Regions from separate parts of the Desulfuromonas acetoxidans DSM 684 genome, predicted to be linked through region 1. Evidence: riboswitches for the same ligand, from Rfam matches in the RefSeq annotation. Region 1 holds a riboswitch; each other region holds the start of a gene.
The links. A riboswitch is a leader RNA that binds a small molecule or an ion and turns the genes downstream of it on or off. The one in region 1 is predicted to bind cobalamin.

Region 1 (3,108 bases):
AAGGAAGCGCCTCAGGCGGTGTTTAATCAGATTATTCTGGCAGCGCCCGATGTCGATGCTAAGGTGTTCAAGGAGAATATCTTTCCGCGGATGGCGGGAAAAGCCCGGCACTTTACGTTGTATGCTTCTTCTGAAGACAAGGCCCTGATGGCGTCACGTGTGTTGCATGATCAGTCACGTCTCGGCGAATCTGGCGAATTCCTGACCATTGTGCCAGGGCTGGATACCATCGATTCAACCGGGGTCGACCCGAGTACACTGGGGCATTCCTACTACTCTTCAACGCGGACGCTGCTTAACGATATTCATGACCTGGTGATCGAAAGTGTTCCACCGGAGAAACGTTATCTGCGCCATGTTCCGGGACGGCCTGCTGCTTACTGGCAGATGGTGTTTGACAGCGATGAGTGATATCAGACTGTGTGCTGGTTTTGTTGAGCGTTGCCACCTGTGGCAACGCTTTTTTTTTGCCGATTTGCTTTCGCTTAAAATAATTTCACAAGACAAAAATATAAAGAACCAAATATTTAAATTGTTTGTTTTTTCTTGTTTTGCTGTAGGCATTCATGCCTGCAGCGATCGATGCAATACCTGGATGCAACAGAAATGATGAGCTTCCAGAACGCAGCAGGGTCGAGGGCAAGTTTCTTCGTAAGGCTGTAATATTCTGTTCGTATAAACCACTAAGCACAAGCTGGATATCCCGTATATGCAGGGTTCAAAGCCTGTTTGAGCATTCCTGATTGGCTGGTGTCTTTATCGACCTGTTTCACATCAGATATTGACATGTCTTGCGCGGCAATTATAAGATGTGGCTATTGTATTAATGAATTGTAAATTTTATCTAAAAAGGATTTGACGGTATTACCCGTTGAAGAGTTACGATGACTGAGAAGCAAATGAATATTGAACGTGGTCGTCAGGAAATTCAGCGAAGAAAGAAACTCCTTGTTGCCTCTATTTTTCTTCTGATTCCTTATTGTATTTTGATTGTCGTACCGGTTGGTCATTTTTTAAATGGTTGGCTGTCGTTTTTTTATGCGGGATTATTTCTGTTTTGTCTCTATCGGCTTAATAAGAACTTCAGGAAATTACCTTGTCCCAATTGCGGTAACGCTATTCTGACGCCGATGCTGAAACCGGCCGTGGGTGAGAGTCAGTGTGTTCATTGTGGTTTAGATCTCAAACCGGCAGCTCAGGCGAAGCGTGGATTGTCGTTTTCACCGATCATTTACAAGCCGGGGGATGGCAAATAATTTGACTTGAACCGCATCCTGCAGGACTGGATGTTGGGCTCCTTGTGATAATTTTCTTGAAAAACACCGGCGATTGTTTTCTACTCCCTGCAGTGTTTTATCTCAAAAAACGGCTTGTGACTTAAGGAAGACGGTGCAAATCCGTCGCGGACCCGCCACTGTGAGGAAAGCTTACCTTTCCAAGTCAGATACTTATGTCACCGGCTATAACTGGCTGCACCTCGCGGATACGGGTTCTCAGACAGGGAATAGCACCACATGTTGGGCTGATTATGCCGTTTTGTGATGAACGGCTGCGTCAGTCGTATGCGTGTGTTTGTGACACATCTTTCCTCGCATCTGACGCCACATCGACCGGAGTTGTTGCAGCTTTCTCAATTTTGTGGATCGGAGCATTGTGAGGGGCAGCATGAGCTATGACATAGGAACAAAAATAAGAGAACTTCGGAAAAACAGGGGCATTACGTTACAGTATGTTGCCAATCAGACCGGTTTTTCTGCCGCTTTGATTTCTCAGATAGAAAACAACAATATCACTCCTCCTATTGCCACTTTGGCGCGCCTGTCAGAGTTTTTTGATGTCAAAATAGGGTATTTCTTTGAAGATGAAGCCCTCGCTCGTTATGAGGTGGTAAGGGCCGATAAAGGCTATACCACCAACAATCCCCATTTTATTTACAAGTCTCTGGTCGGCGACAAATTAAACAAACACCTGAAGGCTTTTTCCATCACACTTTCTCCAGAAGATTACCATTACCGCTTGCCGGATAACGGACGGGATAAATTTCTGTTTGTCAAAACCGCCAGTGTGACGGTTGAAGTTGTTGGAGAGAGTATTGAGCTGACCGGCGGTGATTCGATCTATCTGGACGCGACAGCAACCTGTCAGGTGTGGACCGCTGAAAAGTCGGCGCAGTTTGTTGTGGTGCTCTGCCTGTAATTGTCCTTTTGTTTTTTTCGTCAGCTTGTCGATAGCCCTTTGATGTTCTATGCTTTTATAAGAATATCACTGTTAAAACGGTCGGTTTATTTGCAGACAGGTGGCTGACGATGATCAAAGTCTTGCAAGGGAAATGGTGGATACTTGTGGTGTGTTTATGGGCTGTCGTTAGCTTGTCCGGATGCACTAAATTATTGCCACGCTCCGAGGAAGTAACTTTATCCAAATGGGACAGTTTTCGTCAGATTAAAACCGCTTACGACCAGATCGAGCCGGGCCGCAATGTTGAGGATCTGACGAAATTGGGGTTTGATCTGGAAAAGACGGCAAATATGCAGCGTCTCAATTATACGGAGCTTGTTTTGCTCTTTCAGACATCGCCTCAGGCTGGTCTTGCTCCGCAGCTGCAAAGTTGTCTGGAACAGCCTGACGAGTGCCAGGCATATGTGTATGAGCTGAAACGCCTGCGCTCCAAACGGGTCGGTAATTTCTGGGCCGATTTTTTCAACTTTTACCGCAAATCCGATATCCGTGGCTGGCAGTTTAAAATGTTGCTGGTTCTCAGTCGCGACAAGGTCGTTTACAAGCTGTGGAGCGGAACTCCGGCCATCAAAAAGGTTCATGAAGAGCGCAATCCTCTTGGCCCGTTACAGAGTTCGGGTAGCCGCTTGTTGCGTGTTGCCTACGAGTGACCATGTGTCCAGCGTGGTCCACGCTTTTACGCTCCGTGATCAACATGTCTCTCTATCTGACATATTTCAGAATCACCCCTTTGAACGGTTCGTCCAGATAATCGATGTCCTCCGGTTTGTGCTGACTGTGCTCATAGCCCAGGCTGGCCATTTTTTTGCTGAAACGGGCGTGATGACCACGCCCTGGATCGACCAAAATAATGGTGCAGTGGGGGCTGGC
Region 2 (3,108 bases), on a different contig from region 1:
AGCCGCTTTGCCGTCGTTGCGCTGGCGGTATTCCGTGGCGAACTCGTTGCGGTAATAGGTGCTCAATTTGCCGCGCATGGCCGTGATGTCATCAGCGGAGTAGTCATTGTCGGCAATGAAGTTGGCTGCCGCGTCTTTGAACTGGCCCATGGCTTCGACCACCATGTGGTCTTCAGCAAACGAGAGCATCTGGTTGGAAACCGTCTCAAAGTAACGCTCAACTGAAGCGCGTTTGGCATCGCGAACACTTTCCAGATGGTGAAAGGCGGATTGGGAAAGTGAATCGGTGGCGCTGTTTAGATACACAATGGCCAGGATGGCAAACGGGGTCAATCCGGCAAGGAAAAAGGCAAGAAACAACTTTGTTCCGAACTTCATAAATATCCTCCACGATATGAAGACGTGCGTCAATGCACGCTGAAAAGGCTATCGACGGGTGGCAGCCAACCGTTTTGAAAAGCAGAAGTCGTGCCAGTGTCTATTTTTAATATAAATCAACAACTTAGTTAGGGTAATGCTCCGCGGTGTATAAATGTGTGCCGCTTTGTTGGACAATCCTGCTAAATTTGTGGGCGAATTTTGGATGGCATTGGGTGGAAATTAGCCAGAAAAAAACGCTAATGTTTGCGCTGGTTGGCTCATTGTGGATGGTTAATGGCGACAAGGGTGGCAACAGAAAGAGCTTGTCTGGCTTTGGCCAAGATCCGTGACATGAGAACGGAGAGATGAGAGTGTGATCAATCAGTGCTGTCGTATCAAAAACCACAATATGTTGTGAATCCGCTTGACACTCACCACAATTTCGGATAAAGATAACCAAAAATATCCACATTGAAATGTGGACGTCATATTGGATCACGGTGCCCAACGGGAGCTTAAATGTCTCGTGAGGCTTGATAGGGAAGAGGGGTGCAACTCCCCCGCGGACCCGCCGCTGTAAACGTGGACAACAGGCTCCATGCCACTGGTTTCGACCGGGAAGGCGCCTGAAGGATGAAGCGTAAGCCAGAAGACCTGCCTGATCCCAACACTCAATGATTCCTCGTGGTAAAGGGAGAGTGACGCATGCATCCGGATTTTAAATACGCGAAGTCCGCAGGGAGCTTTGGCCCCTGCGGACTTTTTTGTGTTTCCGGTGCAGACTGTCTCCTGTGCCGCGGTTTAACCTGATGAAGGAGCAGTCGATGCCAGAGACCGAACACGCCCACCAGCTTGCCAGTGTCGTATTACCCGCCAAAGTCGTGAAACGCGATGGCACCAGTGTGCCGTTTGACAGCGAACGAATTCGCTTTGCTATTGCCCGTGCCGGTAAAGTGACCGGTGAATTCGATGAGAGTGAAGCCGCTCTGCTCACCCAGCAGACCCTTAAGGTGTTGCGCCACCGTTTTCCGTTTCAGGCTCCCAAGGTTGAACAGATTCAGGATGTGGTCGAGCAGACGCTGATCTCCGCCAACCATTTTGCCACGCTGCGTGCCTATGTGGTCTATCGTGAGCAGCATCAGAAACTGCGTCAGGACCAGAAAACCGTGGTCGATGTGGCGTCGTCGATCAATGAATATCTTGATCAGTCGGACTGGCGGGTCAATGCCAACGCCAATCAGGGCTATTCGCTCGGCGGGCTGATCCTCAATATCTCCGGCAAAGTCACGGCCAACTACTGGCTGAACCACGTCTATGCCCCGGAACTGGGCGAGGCGCACCGTGACGGCAGTCTGCATGTTCACGATCTCGATATGCTGTCCGGCTACTGCGCCGGTTGGTCGCTGCGGATGCTGTTGCAGGAAGGCTTTAACGGTGTGCCGGGCAAGGTGGAAGCGGCTCCGCCACGCCACCTGTCCAGCGTCATCGGTCAGATCGTCAACTTTCTCGGTACGTTGCAGAACGAATGGGCCGGAGCCCAGGCGTTCAGCTCGTTTGATACCTATCTGGCCGCGTTCGTGCGCAAGGACAACCTGAGTTACGACGAGGTCAAACAGCAGATGCAGGAGTTGATCTTCAACCTCAACGTGCCGTCGCGCTGGGGCACGCAGACCCCGTTCACCAACCTGACCTTTGACTGGACCTGCCCGGATGATCTGAAAACCCAGGTGCCGGTGATCGGTGGCGAGGAGATGCCGTTTACCTACGGTGAATTGCAGGACGAGATGGATCTGATCAACCGCGCCTACATTGAGGTGATGACCAATGGCGATGACAAGGGGCGGGTGTTCACCTTTCCCATCCCCACCTACAACATGACGCCGGATTTTCCGTGGGAGAGCGAAAACGCCGAGCGGCTGTTCAGCATGACCGCCAAGTACGGCCTGCCGTATTTCCAGAATTTCCTCAATTCGGAGCTGCAACCCAACATGGTGCGCTCCATGTGCTGCCGCTTACAGCTCGACTTGCGCGAACTGCTCAAACGCGGCAATGGTCTGTTCGGTTCCGCCGAGCAGACCGGTTCCATCGGTGTGGTCACCATCAACTGCGCCCGTCTTGGTTATCAGTTTGCCGGGGATGAGGCCGGATTGCTCGCCCGTCTTGACGAACTTCTTGAATTGGCGCGCACCAGCCTGGAAGTCAAACGCAAAACCATTCAGCGTCAGATGGATCAGGGCCTGTTCCCCTACACGCGACGGTATCTCGGCACCCTGCGCAACCATTTCTCCACCATCGGTGTCAATGGTCTTAACGAGATGATCCGCAACTTCACAGATGATCAGGACAACATCACCAGCGAACAGGGCCAGCTGTTTGCCATCCGTTTTATGGATCACGTGCGGCAACGCATGGTGGAATATCAGGAACAGACCGGCCACATGTACAACCTCGAAGCCACGCCAGCAGAAGGCACTACCTACCGCTTTGCCCGCGAGGATAAAAAGCGTTTCCCGGATATGATCCAGGCCGGAACAACCGATGCGCCGTTTTACACCAACTCATCGCAACTGCCGGTCGGCTTCAGCGATGATCCGTTCGAAGCGCTGGAGCTGCAGGAAACCCTGCAACGCAAATACACCGGCGGCACCGTGTTTCACATGTACATGGGCGAGCCTATCGGTAGCCCCGAAGCCTGCCGAAAGCTGGTCAGACGGGTGCTGGAAAATTACCGCATCCCCTATTTGACCA
Region 3 (3,108 bases), on a different contig from region 1:
TACGTCAATCGTTGAACTGGTTGAAACAAGGCGGCATGCTGGTGATCTTTCCTGCCGGAGAAGTGTCCTCCCGTCAAGCGACGGGCGAGATAACTGATCCGGTCTGGAGTTCGACCCTGCCGCGCCTGGTCCGTCGCAGTAAGGCCCCGGTACTCCCCGTGTTCTTTCCCGGTGAAAACGGGGCGTTGTTTCAATGGGCGGGACGCCTTCATCCACGCCTGCGTACCCTGCTGTTGCCGCACATGTTGTTGAACAAAGCAGGACAAACCTTGCCACTGCGCATCGGCAATCTGCTGCCCAGCAAAAAACTGATCGGCTTTGCGACCAGTCAGGAGTTAAACAACTATCTGCGTCTGCGCACCTATGGCCTGAACCTGGCAACGAACACCCGCGCAAAAACCGTGGCCAAATCAGAAAACGACGAGCCGCAGCCCATTTCCGCGCCCCGGCCTGCTGAGACCCTGAAAAACGAAATTGCCGCCCTGCCCGAGGCGCAGCACCTGGTGCACAGTGGTGACTTTGCCGTCGTCGAATTCACTGCGGCACAAGCCCCTGGGCTCCTCAACGAAATCGGCCGATTGCGGGAAGTCACCTTCCGCGATGTGGGTGAAGGAACCGGCCACAGCATTGATCTTGATCGTTTTGACGAAACCTATACCCACCTGTGCTTGTGGAACCACAAACAAGGCGAGCTGGTCGGCGCCTACCGCATCGGACGGGTGGATGACCTGCTCGGCCACTACGGCGCCGAAGGCCTCTACACCTCAACGCTGTTCAATTTTCAACCGCAACTTTTGGAGCGGCTGCACAACGCCCTGGAGCTGGGACGCTCGTTTATCCGCCCGGAATACCAGCGCTCTTATGCACCATTGCTGCTACTGTGGAAAGGGATCGGTCATTATCTGGTCAACAATCCACATTACCGTTACCTGTTCGGCCCGGTGAGTATCTCCAACGACTACACCGCCAACTCGCGCCACCTGATGGTCGACACGTTGACACGCTACTTCATGGTTAAGGAATGGTCCGGGCTGGTATCGCCGCGCCTGCCGGTGCCGGTGACACCGCTGAAGATCCAAGGCCTATCCGCGCAGCAGAGCGACCCGTTGCTGCGCGATATGGACGAGATCTCCGCGCTGATTGCCGACCTGGAGAGCGACAGCCGCGGTATCCCGGTGCTGCTGCGCCACTACCTGAGCCTTGGCGGCAAGCTGCTGGCCTTTAATCTTGATCCGGATTTCGGTCATGTGATTGACGGCCTGCTGCTGGTCGATTTGCAACAGACCGAACGCAAACAGTTGCAACGCTACATGGGACGGCAAGGTTACGCGAACTACCTGGCGGTACAACAGCACCAGACGGCGGCCTGCGCCTGACTCTTTGAGAATTATTTTTTCCCCTAAAAACAAGAAAGCTGTTGCGAGCATCGCCGCAAATCAGCTATACCTATCTCCGCCATGGCCTTTTTGTATACACGACAGGACATAGCTCACAACAATTAAATACGTTCACCACGACAGTGTTCAGCCATAGGAGCCACCAAGCCTCCGCGGCTGCTGAAAAGGGAATCCCGTGAAAATCGGGAACGGACCCACCGCTGTAACCGGGGACAACAATCGCATAACGCCACTGAAGAATGACTTCGGGAAGGCGCGATTGGAGGATGATCCGGAAGTCAGAAGACCTGCTATCGTGGTTTAATGTCAACAGTACCGAAGGGGATGATTCGGTCGACATGCGCAAGGTCAAGGGTCACAATGGGAGCCCGTAACCGTCTGGTTACGGGCTCTTTTTTGTTTTCCACCTCGCCTGATGGTCTGAATCCTCCCCGTTTTTTATCCTATGTATTTTTTGTAATTACTCAGGGAGTGTTTCACCATGAAAAATCGCCACATTATTCGTTATGTCCTTTTTATATGTCTGCTGATTACGACACTGAGTCTCTCCAGCGCGTTTGCCGATGCAACAACGGACAGCATCCGGCTCGATGACATGGTGGTCACCGCCACCCGCTCGGAAAATTCCGCCTTTGCCACGCCGGTGACGATCAGTGTTGTCGATCAGCAAGAGATTCAGGAACAGAACGCCACCACCTTCACCGATCTGCTCGACGGCGTGGCCGGCGTCACCTTGAGCGGCGCCGGGCCGTGGGAAACCACGCCAACCATTCGCGGCATGGGCACCAACCGGGTGCTGGTGCTTTTCGACGGCGACCGCGAGACCAACCTGTGGGCGGGACGCGCGCCGCTGACACCGTTTATCGACAGCAGCGACATTGATCGGATCGAAGTGGTCAAGGGTCCCTCCTCCGTGCTCTATGGCAGCGACGCCCTCGGCGGCGTCATCAACGTCATCACCAAGGAGGTGGCTCTGGCCGATGGCGACACCTGGCAGGCGCAGCACCACATCGGCACACGCTATTCATCGGTGGATGACGGTGTGGTCGGCAATTACACGGTCAACGCCGGTGGTCACGGCCTCGGCATCCGCCTCAATGTGGCGGCCGAGGATCACGACGACTATGAAGTGGGCGATGGCGACGAGCTGCCTCACAGCCAGTTTGAGAATAAAAGCCTCGACTTGAAAACCCTCTACAACATCAACGACCACCACACGGTCAAGGCGGAGCTGCGCATTAACGACATCAACGACATGGGGGTGGCGCAAAAAGACCCGAGCGCGCCGGAATCCCACTTTACCCTGTACAATACCCGCAGCTATAAACTCGGTTATGTCGGCACCGACCTCGGTGCAGTACAGCGTCTGGAAACCCGTGTGTTTCATGTCGATCAGAAACGGCGCTTTGTCGGCGATTTTCCCAACACGGCCAAACAGGTCCACAACCTGAAGCAAAACACCATCGACACCACCGCCACCGGCGGCTCGCTGCAGGCCACCTTTGCGCCGGGACGGAATCAACAGTGGGTCACCGGCCTGGAGATTGTCCATGAAACCACGGATTCCAATGAATCGCAGCAGATCTTCAGCACCACCAACGAATCGCTGAAAAAGCTGCTCACTTTTCAGCCTTTGCCCGACGGCGAACGTGACCATCTGGGGCTGTTTGCCCAGGATGAAATCATGATCAGCGAAGATTGGAGCCTGACC
Region 4 (3,108 bases), on a different contig from region 1:
GGTTTGCTCTCCGATACCGTGGTGATGAAGTCGCCGACGACAACTGAGGTGGATCGTGACATTGCCGAATGGCTCGGTCAGCTCTCTGGCCTTGATCCACAAGAGTATGGCCGACGCATTTTTGCCTCAAGTAGTGCCATGAGCGCTTATGATTCGCTGGAGAAGGTGATTACCACGGACTTCAAAGTATTCAGCGCGTCCAGCTGCCAGTTTGGTATTGGTCAGGTGGAAGTGGTTAGCTTCCATGAGTTTCATGGCTTGAAGGAAGAATTGAGCGCTGAGCTGGAAAAACTTCGTGAAAAACGTGATCTGGGGATGGCTGGTTTGCTGGTGACCGATATCGTTGCCGGAAACAGTGAATTGCTGGTCGCAGGAGACCGACAACTGGCGTTTATGATCGGCTACCCACAACTCGGAGATAATCTGTTCGAATTGCGTGGTGTCTTGTCACGTAAGAAGCAACTCATTCCCCACTTGTTACGTGTGTTAGGTGCTGCTTAACTGTTTGGGGCAGGCAGAGACTCGTGAAGGTGTTTGTGTGCGTCAAAAAAAAACCCGTGAAGGAGGGGCATCACGGGGTAAAAGCTTTGGTGAACCCAAAGCAACATCTTATTAGGCTAGCGAATATCTAAGGAGAAGACAACTTAAAATTTAACCACATTTTCTAATGAATTTATGGGTGGTTGTTCATCTTAGACTGTCAATATTTTTGGTTGTTCAGAACCTTTTGTGATTGGCGTTACTTTGGCCTTGACAGGGGGTGGCGGTGTTCTTAAGGTGTCTGCGCTGAAAGTTTCAGGTGCTTGTTGCAAGCACAATAGGGAATTCCGTGAAATTCGGGAGTGGGCCCGCCGCTGTAACCAGGGACGATCAACACATTTGGCCACTGACTTAGAGTCGGGAAGGCGTGTTGAGACGGAAGATCTGGAAGCCAGAAGACCTGCCTGAAACGCAATGGTTGCAACTTTCGTGGCGAAAGTTGAAGCAATAAAGTATCACGGGAGATATGGGATAACCCCGGATCGATGTTTTGTATCGGTTCGGGGTTTTTTGCGCTCCGGACACAAACCTGTAGGAGGCTTGTATGAAGAAGAGGCTTGTGCTGGGCGTAATGCTCGCTCTGTGGGCACAACTGGGCTGGGCGGAGCCGACGACGCAGTCGTTGAATGATGTTGTTGTCACTGCAACCCGCACCACCGGCAATTTGCAGATGGTGGGCGGCACTTCGGTTGAAGTGATTACTGCTAAGGATATTGAAGCGCGTCATCTGACAACGGTCACCGAAGTTTTGCAGACCGTTCCCGGTTTGCAATTATCCAACAACGGCGGCATGGGTGCGCCGAGCAAGGTGTTTATCCGTGGGGCTGATTCCAAAAACACCCTGCTGTTGATTGATGGCATTGCCGCTAATGACCCGACAGATGTGAACCGCGGCGCTGATTTTTCCAATATCCTGTTAGATAATGTCGAGCGCATTGAGATTGTTAAAGGGCCGATGAGTGTTCTTTACGGCAGTAATGCCACGGCAGGCGTGATTAACATCATCACCCGATCCGGTTCACAAGGTGTCCACGGTTATGCCGGTGTCGAGGCGGGAACGTACAACACCAAAAAGTTTTCCGGTGGTCTGAATGGCTCACTCGGCAACAGTGATTTCTCTTTGGCGGTTTCACGTTTGACCAGCCAAGGTTATTCCATAGCCAACGCCGACAATAACGACATCCCCCATGCCGGAAACACCTCGGAAGACGATGAATGGGAGAATACGACCTTCAGTGGCAAGTTTGATGCACCGTTGTGTGCTGCAGCCACTCTTACCGGTGTGATTCGCTATGCCGATGCTGAAATGGATCTGGATGACTGGGGTAGCGGCTATGCTGGTGACCGCTTTGATTATGACCCTATGCTTTGGTCGTATGTCGCCGCTCCTGATGGAAAAAAAGAGAATTCTCTGGAAACCCGACGTCTGTTTACCCGCCTCAACCTTCATGCCCTGTTGTTTGATGGTCAGGTGATCTCGGATGTCGATTACAAGTTCAGTCGTCAGGAGCGTGATGCCTATGATAATGACGATAACGATTCCTACGACTATCTCGGCAAGACCGATGAGTGGAGTTGGCAGGCAACCTGGCAGGTGGTTCCGTCCAATCGCCTTACGGCCGGCATCGGCTATTTAAGCGAAAGCTCTGAAAGTTCTTCTGCTGACGAAGAAGATGCCGAAACCCTCAGTGTCTGGCTTCAGGATCAATTTACCATGGGTGGTCTCGATCTCATTGCCGGGCTTCGTTATGATGACCACGATCGCTTTGGCGGCAAAAGCACCTGGCGTATTGCTCCTGCCTATCAGATTGAAGCAACCGGTACCACGGTGCGCGGCAGCTATGCCACCGGTTTCAGAACGCCTTCTTTGTATGAACTCTACTCTGCCTATGGTGATGAAGATCTTGATCCGGAAAAAAGCCGTTCTTGGGAACTTGGCGTGGATCAAAACCTGTTCGGAGATCAGGTTGTCGCCAGTGTGACTTGGTTTCGCACGATCTTTGAAGACCGAATTGATTGGGATTCTTCGCGTGTTATTCCTGGAATGGCTTGGCCTGGCGGATATGCTCAGCTAGATGGTGAAAGTGAAACCGAAGGTGTGGAAGTTGCTTTCCATTTGTTTGCTGACAAACCGTTGAGTTGTCGTCTCGATTACACGTACAACGATACCGAAGATCCGGATGGCGCCCGCATGTCACGTCGTCCCCTGCATAAGGTTCATGCCGGGATACGGTATGCAATTGGAGATTTCAGTTGCAACGTGGATGGTTATTGGGTTGATGAGCGTGAAGCGATTAGCAGTGCTCTTGATGAAAATGGCAACGCGGTTGAAACACTTGATGCGTATGTATTGGTCAATCTCGCCGCAGATTACGATGTCAATGACAACCTGACCTTGTATGCGCGAATCGATAATTTGTTTGATGAACACTACGAAGAAGCCTGGAGTTACGCGACTGCAGGTCAATCCTTTTATCTTGGAGGCAAGGTTCGATTTTAAGAATTTTGCAGCGCAATAGAAATAAAAAAAGCCGCTTCGTGACGAGGCGGCTTTTTTTTATGCGAATT

Region 2: linked by a shared signal. The riboswitch ahead of DACE_RS13915 (ribonucleoside triphosphate reductase) and the one ahead of DACE_RS17185 (helix-turn-helix domain-containing protein) in region 1 are both predicted to bind cobalamin.
Region 3: linked by a shared signal. The riboswitch ahead of DACE_RS08100 (TonB-dependent receptor plug domain-containing protein) and the one ahead of DACE_RS17185 (helix-turn-helix domain-containing protein) in region 1 are both predicted to bind cobalamin.
Region 4: linked by a shared signal. The riboswitch ahead of DACE_RS15130 (TonB-dependent receptor plug domain-containing protein) and the one ahead of DACE_RS17185 (helix-turn-helix domain-containing protein) in region 1 are both predicted to bind cobalamin.

The regions. Positions count from the first base shown of each region.
Region 1 covers NZ_AAEW02000007.1:143,426-146,533, reverse strand. Annotated here, with positions in the region: gene DACE_RS07445 (alpha/beta hydrolase) at 1-411, shown strand, start outside; gene DACE_RS07435 (hypothetical protein) at 885-1,256, shown strand; adenosylcobalamin (AdoCbl) riboswitch at 1,355-1,502, shown strand; gene DACE_RS17185 (helix-turn-helix domain-containing protein) at 1,666-2,196, shown strand; gene DACE_RS07425 (hypothetical protein) at 2,307-2,888, shown strand; gene DACE_RS07420 (class I SAM-dependent methyltransferase) at 2,941-3,108, opposite strand, start outside.
Region 2 covers NZ_AAEW02000019.1:40,769-43,876, forward strand. Annotated here, with positions in the region: gene DACE_RS17545 (methyl-accepting chemotaxis protein) at 1-378, opposite strand, end outside; cobalamin riboswitch at 841-1,036, shown strand; gene DACE_RS13915 (ribonucleoside triphosphate reductase) at 1,185-3,108, shown strand, end outside.
Region 3 covers NZ_AAEW02000008.1:58,544-61,651, reverse strand. Annotated here, with positions in the region: gene DACE_RS08105 (lysophospholipid acyltransferase family protein) at 1-1,376, shown strand, start outside; cobalamin riboswitch at 1,501-1,706, shown strand; gene DACE_RS08100 (TonB-dependent receptor plug domain-containing protein) at 1,879-3,108, shown strand, end outside.
Region 4 covers NZ_AAEW02000025.1:14,748-17,855, reverse strand. Annotated here, with positions in the region: gene DACE_RS15135 (putative manganese-dependent inorganic diphosphatase) at 1-501, shown strand, start outside; cobalamin riboswitch at 781-962, shown strand; gene DACE_RS15130 (TonB-dependent receptor plug domain-containing protein) at 1,085-3,040, shown strand.